Regions from separate parts of the Streptomyces sp. NPDC055189 genome, predicted to be linked through region 1. Evidence: riboswitches for the same ligand, from Rfam matches in the RefSeq annotation. Region 1 holds a riboswitch; the other holds the start of a gene.
What was found. Region 1 has a riboswitch for cobalamin ahead of ACWFR3_RS33915 (energy-coupling factor ABC transporter permease). Riboswitches for the same ligand answer to the same signal wherever they lie in the genome.
Positions count from the first base shown of each region.

Region 1 (4,811 bases):
GGACCTCGGCCGCCGGAACCAGCACCTCACCGAACAGCTCTCCGAAGCCGCCGAGAGGCGCGGGCCGGGAACGGCGGCGCAGCCCCGGTCGGCGCACGAGGAGATCCGCGAGTTCTTCTACCGGCGCCAGAACTACCTGCACGACATCGACCTGGCCGCCGAACAGTTCGCCGCCGAGATCGGCGTACGCCCCGGCGAGGTCGTACGAGCCCTGTCCGCGCGCCTGGCCGAGCGGCACGGGGTCCGTCTGGCCGCGGACGCGGAGGGCCTGCTGCACCACTACGACCCGACGGCCCGCGTCCTGCACCTCTCCAACCGGCTGCGCCCCGGCCAGCAGGCGTTCCGGATGGCCACCCAACTCGCGCTGCTCGAATACGGCGATGAGGTCTCCGCCCTCGCATCGGAGGACTTCGACCCGCAGGCCGCGGCCTGGCCGCTGGCCCGCATCGGCATCGCCAACCACTTCGCGGCCGCGCTGATCCTGCCCTACCGCCGATTCCACGCGGCAGCCGAGGAGTTCCGCTACGACATCGAGCGGCTCACCGACCACTTCGGGCTCGGCTACGAGACGATCTGCCACCGCCTGAGCACCCTGCAGCGGCCCCGGCTGCGCGGGGTGCCCTTCTCCTTCGTACGGGTCGACAGGGCGGGCAACATGTCCAAGCGGCAGTCCGCCACCGCCTTCCACTTCTCCCGCGCGGGCGGCACCTGCCCGCTGTGGAACGTGTACGAGGCGTTCGCCGCCCCCGGCCGCATCCACGTCCAGGTGGCCGCCATGCCGGACGGGCAGCGCTTCCTGTGGACCGCCCGTGCGGTCACCCGGCACCGCGGCGGCTGGGGCGAGCCCGGCAAGACCTTCGCCATCGGTCTGGGCTGCGAGATCCGCCACGCGTCGCGGCTCGTCTACTCCGACGGCCTCGATCTCGACAGCGCGTCCTCCGCCGTGCCCATCGGCATGGGCTGCCGCCTCTGCGAACGCACCGACTGCCCCCAGCGCGCGGTGCCGCCCCTCGACCGCCGCCTGGCGATCGACGAGAACAGCAGCACTTTCGTGCCCTACCCGGTGGCGGGGGACAAGGACTGACGGCCGCCGGACCACGGGGGTGCGCACGGGCCGGGGCACATGCGCTGACCAGGGGCGTACGCCCTGGTCGTGTGCGCTCGCGCGTGCCACAGGTGCAGCATCCCCGCAAGTTGTCAGGAAACTCGGTTGCGCACTAGGGTCACCACGCCTTGGTGAACGGGAAATCCGGTGTGATGCCGGTGCGGCCCTCGCCACTGTGAATCGGGAAGTCCGGCTCCAGCCCTCGCGGCAGCCACTGGGTGCGCAAGCATCCGGGAAGGCGGAGTCCGGTCGGTATGACCCGTAAGCCAGGAGACCGACCAAGGCGCGTTGTCCATCCACGAGGTGCTGGAGAGGGTCTGCTTAGCCATGCACATAGCCGAGGGTTTCCTCCCACCGGCGCACGCGATCGCCTGGGGCGTAGCGTCCGCGCCGTTCGTCGTCCACGGAGTCCGCTCCCTGACCCGTGAGGTCAAGGAGCACCCCGAGAGCACCCTGCTCCTGGGCGCCTCCGGTGCCTTCACATTTGTCCTTTCCGCGCTGAAAATCCCGTCTGTCACGGGCAGTTGCTCGCACCCCACGGGGACCGGGCTCGGCGCGATCCTGTTCCGGCCGCCGATCATGACGGTGCTCGGCACGATCACACTGCTCTTCCAGGCACTGCTGCTCGCGCACGGCGGGCTCACCACGCTCGGCGCCAACGTCTTCTCCATGGCGATCATCGGGCCATGGGCGGGATACGCCGTCTACCGCCTCCTGAAGCGCTACGACGTGCCTCTCATGGTCGCCGTGTTCTTCGGTGCGTTCGTCGCCGACCTGTCCACGTACTGCGTCACCAGCGTCCAGCTGGCCCTGGCGTTCCCCGACCCGAGCAGCGGATTCATCGGCGCCTTGGGCAAGTTCGGCGGCATCTTCGCCGTCACGCAGATCCCGCTTGCCGTCAGCGAGGGCCTGCTCACCGTCCTGGTGATGCGGCTGCTCGTGCAGTCGAGCAAGGGCGAGCTCACGCGGCTCGGCGTACTGCTCCAGGGCAAGAAGCCGGCCGCGCAGGCCGGTACGGACACCAAGACGGAGACGGGGGCCAGCGCCTGATGAGCCGGAACGCGAAGATCAACACCCTGCTCCTGGTCATCGTCGCCGCGCTCGCGGTGCTGCCGTTGGTGCTCGGCCTCGGCGACCACAAGAAGGAGCCGTTCACCGGGGCCGACGCCCAGGCCGAGACCGCGATCACCGAGATCAAGCCGGACTACGAGCCCTGGTTCTCGCCGCTGTACGAACCCCCTTCCGGGGAGGTCGAGTCGGCGCTCTTCGCTCTGCAGGCGGCCCTCGGCGCGGGCGTCCTGGCGTACTACTTCGGGCTGCGCAAGGGGCGCCGCCAGGGCGCCGAACAGGCGCAGGCGCAGGAAGCGACCGCGGAGCAGATGGCGGACGCGGCGGGCAGCAGGCCCGGGACCGAGCAGGTCTGAGCCCGCGTGCTGCCCATTGACGCGGCGGCGCACAGCAGTCGCTGGCGCCGCCGCCACCCCGTGGACAAAGCCGTGCTCGGTCTCGGCCTCACTGTCCTTGCCGTCTCGCTGCCGCCCTGGCCCGGCGCAGCCCTGGTACTGATCACCGCGCTCGCCGTGCTGCTCGGACCCGCCGGTGTGCCGCCGCGCAAACTGTGGCGCGCCTACCGCGTGCCGCTCGGTTTCTGCGTCACCGGCGCCCTGACCCTCATCGTCCAACTCGGCGGGCCCGAAGGGTTCGTCACGCTCGCCGACGGCGGCCCCGCACGGGCGGGCGGTCTGCTCCTGCGCACATCGGCGGCCTCGCTCGGCGTCCTGCTTTTCGCCTTCACCACACCCATGTCGGACCTGCTGCCCCGCCTGGTGAAGGCGGGCGTACCGGCGCCGGTCGTGGACGTCGCCCTGGTCATGTACCGGATGAGCTTCCTGCTCCTGGACTCCATGAGCCGCATCCGGCAGGCACAGGCCGCACGCCTGGGCCACACCACCCGGGCCGCCACCTGGCGCTCCCTGGGCTCACTCGGTGCCACCGCGTTCGTGCGGGCCTTCGACCGGGCGACCCGGCTGCAGGCCGGGCTCGCCGGACGCGGCTACGACGGAACGCTGCGGGTGCTCGTGCCCGACGCCCGGATCTCCCGGGGCTTCGTGGCAGCGAGCGCGGTCCTTCTCACGGGCCTCACGGCTCTCACCCTCGTACTGCAAAGGCTTCTGCCATGAAGGCTTCGTCCATGAGCGAGCCGAGCGTGCCCCTGGTCGCCCTGCGCGCCGCCTCCTACGCCTACGAGGACGGGCCCACCGTGCTCAGCGGCCTGGACTTCGACGTCACCGAGGGCCGCGCCCTCGCCCTCCTGGGGCGCAACGGCAGCGGCAAGACCACCCTCATGCGGCTGCTGAGCGGCGGACTCCGCCCGGATCAGGGCCAATTGACCCTCGGGTCCGTCCCCGTGACGTACGACCGCAAGGGTCTTACGCGGCTGCGCACCACCGTGCAGCTGGTCGTCCAGGACCCGGACGACCAGTTGTTCGCCGCCTCGGTCGAGCAGGACGTGTCCTTCGGCCCGCTGAACCTGGGCCTGTCCGACGGCGAGGTCCGGGCGCGCGTCGCCGAGGCGCTCGCCGCGCTCGACATCAGCGGCTTGGCGGACCGCCCCACCCATCTGCTCTCCTACGGCCAGCGCAAGCGGACGGCGATCGCGGGCGCCGTGGCGATGCGCCCCCGCGTACTGATCCTCGACGAGCCGACCGCCGGGCTCGACCCCGACGGCCAGGAACGCCTCCTGACCACCCTCCAGGGCCTGCGGGACGCGGGGACGACGGTGGTCATGGCCACTCACGACGTGGATCTGGCCCTGCGCTGGGCCGACGACGCGGCGCTGCTCACCCCCTCGGGAGTGCGCACGGGCCCGGTCGCCGAGATGCTGGCCCACCGGGGCCTCCTGGCACAGGCGGGCCTTACCCTCCCGTGGGGCATCGCCGTCACGGAGCTGCTACGGACCAAGGGCCTGCTGGACGGCGACGGGCCGCGCACCCCGGAGGAGTTGGCGGCCCTCACGGCCCCGGTGCTGCCCGGTGCGTCAGGCGGCTGACGTGCGCGCGGCCCGGCCGCGGTCCGGCAGCAGCACCGTGGCCAGGAGGGGAATCGCGGCGAGCGCGAGCCAGGGCGCCCAGGACGGCAGACCGGCGTCCAGGAGCGAGCCGGTCGCGGCGCTGCCCGCGAGGACGATCAGACCGGAGACCGAGGAGAGGGCGCCGGTGTAGAGGCCGAGCCTGCCGTCGGGCGCGAGATCGGGGACCCAGGCGCGGGCGGCCGGGGCCACCAGCATCTGCCCGAGCGTGAGCAGGACGACGAAACCGGCGGCGGGCAGCAGCCCGGCGACACCGGTCCAGGCGGCCGGGCGCGCGAGGGCCACGACGGCGAACCCCGCGGAGATGAGCACGAGCCCGGCCGCCATGGAGCGGCGCTGGTCGAGCCGGCCCGCGGCCCAGTGGGTGACCGGCAGCTGCGTGGTCACCACGAGCAGCGAGGAGAGGGCGAAGAGCCAGGCGAGCGGCGCCTGTGACCCCGCCGTGCGCTCAACCTCCGCCGGGAGGGCGAGATAGAGCTGGTTGTACGCGAGGAGATAGGCGCCGTACGCGCAGCACACCGCCAGGAAGCGGCGGTTGCGCAGCAGCTCGCCCATGCCTCCTTGTACGCGGACGCGCTCGCGCCCCGGGATGTGCTGGGGCAGCAGCCACAGGTGCCC
Region 1 is NZ_JBSGSG010000067.1:6,109-10,919, reverse strand. It holds gene ACWFR3_RS33920 (short-chain fatty acyl-CoA regulator family protein) at 1-1,084, shown strand, start outside; cobalamin riboswitch at 1,204-1,402, shown strand; gene ACWFR3_RS33915 (energy-coupling factor ABC transporter permease) at 1,433-2,155, shown strand; gene ACWFR3_RS33910 (energy-coupling factor ABC transporter substrate-binding protein) at 2,155-2,529, shown strand; gene cbiQ (cobalt ECF transporter T component CbiQ) at 2,536-3,285, shown strand; gene ACWFR3_RS33900 (energy-coupling factor ABC transporter ATP-binding protein) at 3,297-4,154, shown strand; gene ACWFR3_RS33895 (MDR family MFS transporter) at 4,143-4,811, opposite strand, start outside.

Region 2 (4,811 bases), on a different contig from region 1:
CTCGCGCTGCTCGGCTTCATGGCGATCGCGGCCGGGGTCAAGGTGGAGAACGGCCAGCTGGCGATCCCGCAGCTGTTCGAGAACATGTTCCCCGACTGGTTCACCGGCGTCGCGTTCGCCGCCATCGGTATCGGCGCGCTCGTGCCCGCCGCCATCATGTCGATCGCGGCCGCGAACCTCTTCACCAGGAACATCTACAAGGACTTCCTCAAGCCGGACGCGACGCCCGAGCAGGAGACCAAGGTCTCCAAGCTGGTCTCGCTCCTGGTGAAGGTGGGCGCGCTCGCCTTCGTCCTCACCATGGACAAGACGGTCGCGATCAACTTCCAGCTCCTGGGCGGCATCTGGATCCTGCAGACCATGCCCGCACTGGTCGGCGGCCTGTTCACGCGGTGGTTCCACCGCTGGGCGCTGCTCGCGGGCTGGGCGGTCGGCATGGTCTACGGAACGGTCGCCGCGTACGGCGTCGCCTCGCCGACGCAGAAGCACTTCGGCGGCTCGTCCAAGGAGATCCCCGGCATCGGCGAGATCGGCTACATCGGCCTCACGGCGTTCGTCCTGAACGTGGTGGTCACCGTGGTCCTCACCTTCGTCCTGCGCGCCATGAAGGCCCCTGACGGCATCGACGAGACCTCTCCGGGCGACTACACGGCGGACGTCGGCGACCCCGGCGTCGTCGAGGAACTGCCGCCGGCCACGGCGGGGGCGCCGGGCGGGCACTGAGCCTTCTCGTGTACGTACGCACACGACTTGCGTACGTACGCACACGCCGACGGGCCGCCGGAGCAATCCGGCGGCCCGTCGTCGTGCGTGCGGCGGCCCCTCGTCGTCCGTGCGGCGTCACGAGGTCTTGTAGAGATCCGTTCGGACATGTGCGGCCGCCTTGGCCGCCGCGAGGGTCGCCACGTCCTTGTCGGTGCCCGCGTCCACAAGCACGAGCACGCCGCCGACCCGCACCTCGACCTTGTGGCGCGCGGTGCCGTCGTACTCGTCGCCGCCCGTGGTCCGCGTGCTCTCCACGATGGCTTCGTCGCCGAGGTCGGGCAGCTTCCCGACCGTGTGGTGCTCCTGCACCGGAGCGCCCTCGGTGTCGACGGTGACGCGGGGGCACGCGTCGTTGAGCTGCCTGCGCAGTTCGACGTGGCGCCGCGCCCGCTCGACCGGCATCGAGACCAGGCTCACGTGGACGAAGGGGTCCTTGTCCTCGGTCGCACCCGGGAAGGGACGCACCGTGTGGCCCGCGCTGTTCCCCCGCAGTCGCGCCAACTCCTCGCGAGCGTCCTTGCCGGGAGCGCAGCTGCCCCAGTCGCCGTCGGCGTAATGCAGCCCGGAGAGGCCGGTGGTGACGTCGTACGCTTTGGCCTTCGGCCCGACCTCCTTCGCGGGCAGCAGAGCGGCCTTGAGTTCGGCCTCCGTGAAGACCTTGCGGGGATCGGCCTTGTCGTCGACCCCGACCGCCCCGGTCCGCTTCTGCGTCGGTACGGGCTTCGGATCGGCCTTCCTCACCTGGTCCTCACCGCCACCGCACGCGCTGAGCAGCATCATCAACAGCGCGGCACAACCCGCGACCCGACCTCGCACGCCGTCTCCCCCTGTTCGGCCTTCAGTTCGGCCGCCACCCTAGGCGATACACGCACCGACACAAGATATGGGGCTGCCGCTCAGAGCCAGCACAAGATGTATGCTCGTGCTCGCTGTCGCCGCAGGGGAATCCGGTGCAAGTCCGGAACTGTCCCGCAACGGTGTATGAGTACGCATTTGTCGTGCCCGTGAGTCCGAGGACCTGTCGACAGCGCACCCGTTCCGCCCGGTTCGGGTGCCGACGACGTCCGGGCCTCGTGGAATGGGCTGGTGGACGCGGAGCGCAGCCGTGCCCGGTTGCGGCCCCCGTGTGTCACGCCTCCCCTCCTCAAGGCTCCGAGCCGAGCGAGGGAGTGCTCCGTGACCATCGCGCCAGCCGAACCTGCGTCAGCGCAGACCACCGACGGTCAGCAGACCGCCGACGGCCCGGGAACCGCGCTGCTGCGTACCCTGACCGAACTGACCGCCGACCTCCCCGACGCCGACCCCGGCAGAGTCGCCGCCGCCGCGCTGCGGGGCCGCTCGGCCAGGGCGGACCTGGCGGAGCTGCGGGAGCTGGCGACCGAGGCGGCCGCCGGGCTCATCTCCGAGGACCCCACGTACTCGCAGCTGGCGGCGAGGCTGCTCAGCCTCAGCATCCGGGACGAGGCCGCTTCGCAGGGCGTGCGCAGCTTCTCCGACTCGGTCGCCGTGGGGCATCGCGAGGGCCTGATCGCGGACCGCACCGCCGAGTTCGTCGTGGACCACGCTCAGCGCCTGGACTCTCTCGTGGACGCCGCCATCGAGGACGGCGCCGACTTCCGCTTCGGTTACTTCGGCCTGCGCACCCTGCACAGCCGCTATCTCCTTCGCCACCCGATCACCCGGCACGTCATCGAGACCCCGCAGCACTTCATGCTGCGCGTGGCGAGCGGCCTGGCCGAGGACGGCAGCACCCGCTCGGTGGACGAAGTCGCCTCCCTGTACGCCCTGATGAGCCGCCTGGACTACCTGCCGTCCTCGCCGACGCTCTTCAACTCCGGCACCCGCCACCCGCAGATGTCCTCCTGCTACCTCCTCGACTCCCCGCTGGACGAGCTGGACTCCATCTACGACCGCTACCACCAGGTCGCGCGCCTCTCCAAGCACGCGGGCGGCATCGGCCTCTCGTACTCCCGCATCCGCGCCCGCGGTTCGCTGATCCGCGGCACGAACGGGCACTCCAACGGCATCGTGCCGTTCCTCAAGACCCTGGACGCCTCGGTCGCCGCCGTGAACCAGGGCGGGCGTCGCAAGGGCGCCGCCGCGGTCTATCTGGAGACGTGGCACTCCGACATCGAGGAGTTCCTGGAGCTGCGCGACAACACGGGTGAGGACCAGCGGCGTACGCACAACCTCAACCTCGCGCACTGGATCCCGGACGAGTTCATGCGCCGGGTCGCCGCAGACCAGGACTGGTCGCTGTTCTCGCCGGCCGACGTGCCCGAGCTCGTCGACCTGTGGGGCGAGCAGTTCGACGCCGCCTACCGCAAGGCCGAGGCCGCCGGGCTCGCCCGCAAGTCCATCCCGGCCCGTGACCTCTACGGCCGCATGATGCGCACCCTCGCGCAGACCGGCAACGGCTGGATGACCTTCAAGGACGCCGCCAACCGCACCGCCAACCAGACCGCGGAGCCCGGCCACACGGTCCACTCCTCCAACCTCTGCACGGAGATCCTGGAGGTGACGGACGACGGGGAGACGGCCGTCTGCAACCTGGGCTCGGTGAACCTCGGCGCGTTCGTGGACACGGCCGCCGGTGACATCGACTGGGAGCGGCTCGACGAGACCGTCCGCACCGCCGTCACCTTCCTCGACCGCGTGGTCGACATCAACTTCTACCCGACCGAGCAGGCCGGCCGCTCCAACGCCCGCTGGCGTCCGGTGGGCCTGGGCGCCATGGGTCTGCAGGACGTCTTCTTCCAGCTGAAGCTGCCCTTCGACTCCCCCGCCGCGCGCGCCCTCTCGACGCGCATCGCCGAGCGGATCATGCTCGCCGCGTACGAGGCGTCCGCCGACCTCGCCGAGCGCAACGGCCCCGTCCCCGCCTGGGAGAAGACCCGCACCGCGCGCGGCGTCCTGCACCCCGACCACTACGGCGTCGAGCTGACCTGGCCGGAGCGCTGGGCCGCGCTGCGGGAACGTATCGCCGTCACCGGCATGCGCAACTCGCTCCTGCTCGCCATCGCGCCGACCGCCACCATCGCGTCCATCGCGGGCGTCTACGAGTGCATCGAGCCGCAGGTCTCCAACCTCTTCAAGCGCGAGACGCTGTCCGGCGAGTTCCTCCAGGTCAACGCCTACCTGGTGCAGGAGCTGAAACGGCTCGGCGTCTGGGACGCCCAGACCCGCGAGGCGCTGCGCGAGGCCAACGGCTCCGTGCAGGGCTTCAGCTGGATCCCCGCCGAGGTGCGCGACCTCTACCGCACCGCGTGGGAGATCCCGCAGCGCGGCCTGATCGACATGGCCGCCGCGCGCACGCCGTTCCTGGACCAGGCGCAGTCCCTGAACCTGTTCCTGGAGACGCCGACCATCGGCAAGCTCTCCTCGATGTACGCCTACGCCTGGCAGCAGGGTCTGAAGACCACGTACTACCTGCGTTCGCGCCCGGCGACCCGGATCGCCCGCGCGGCGGCCGGCCAGGCCGCCGAGCCCGTTCCCGTACCCGCGCAGGCCACGGCCGACGAAGACGCCGTCGCCTGCTCCCTGGAAAACCCCGAGTCCTGCGAGGCCTGCCAGTAATGAGCTCCACCACCAACACCGAGAAGAACCTCCTCGACCCGGGCTTCGAGCTGACCCTGCGTCCCATGCGCTACCCGGACTTCTACGAGCGCTACCGGGACGCGATCAAGAACACCTGGACCGTCGAGGAGGTCGACCTCCACTCGGACGTCGCCGACCTCGCCAAGCTCTCGCCCGGCGAGCAGCACATGATCGGCCGTCTGGTCGCGTTCTTCGCGACCGGCGACTCGATCGTCTCCAACAACCTCGTGCTCACTCTCTACAAGCACATCAACTCCCCCGAGGCCCGGCTCTACTTGAGCCGCCAGCTCTTCGAGGAGGCCGTGCACGTCCAGTTCTATCTGACGCTGCTCGACACCTACCTGCCCGACCCGGAGGACCGCGCGGCGGCCTTCGACGCGGTGGAGGAGATCCCCTCCATCCGGGAGAAGGCGGAGTTCTGCTTCAAGTGGATCAACGAGGTCGAGAAG
Region 2 is NZ_JBSGSG010000037.1:17,824-22,634, reverse strand. It holds gene mctP (monocarboxylate uptake permease MctP) at 1-723, shown strand, start outside; gene ACWFR3_RS24700 (hypothetical protein) at 841-1,581, opposite strand; cobalamin riboswitch at 1,682-1,805, shown strand; gene ACWFR3_RS24695 (ribonucleoside-diphosphate reductase subunit alpha) at 1,942-4,341, shown strand; gene ACWFR3_RS24690 (ribonucleotide-diphosphate reductase subunit beta) at 4,341-4,811, shown strand, end outside.
Region 2: it holds a riboswitch for cobalamin, as region 1 does, so the genes downstream of both, ACWFR3_RS24695 (ribonucleoside-diphosphate reductase subunit alpha) here and ACWFR3_RS33915 (energy-coupling factor ABC transporter permease) in region 1, are expected to answer to the same signal.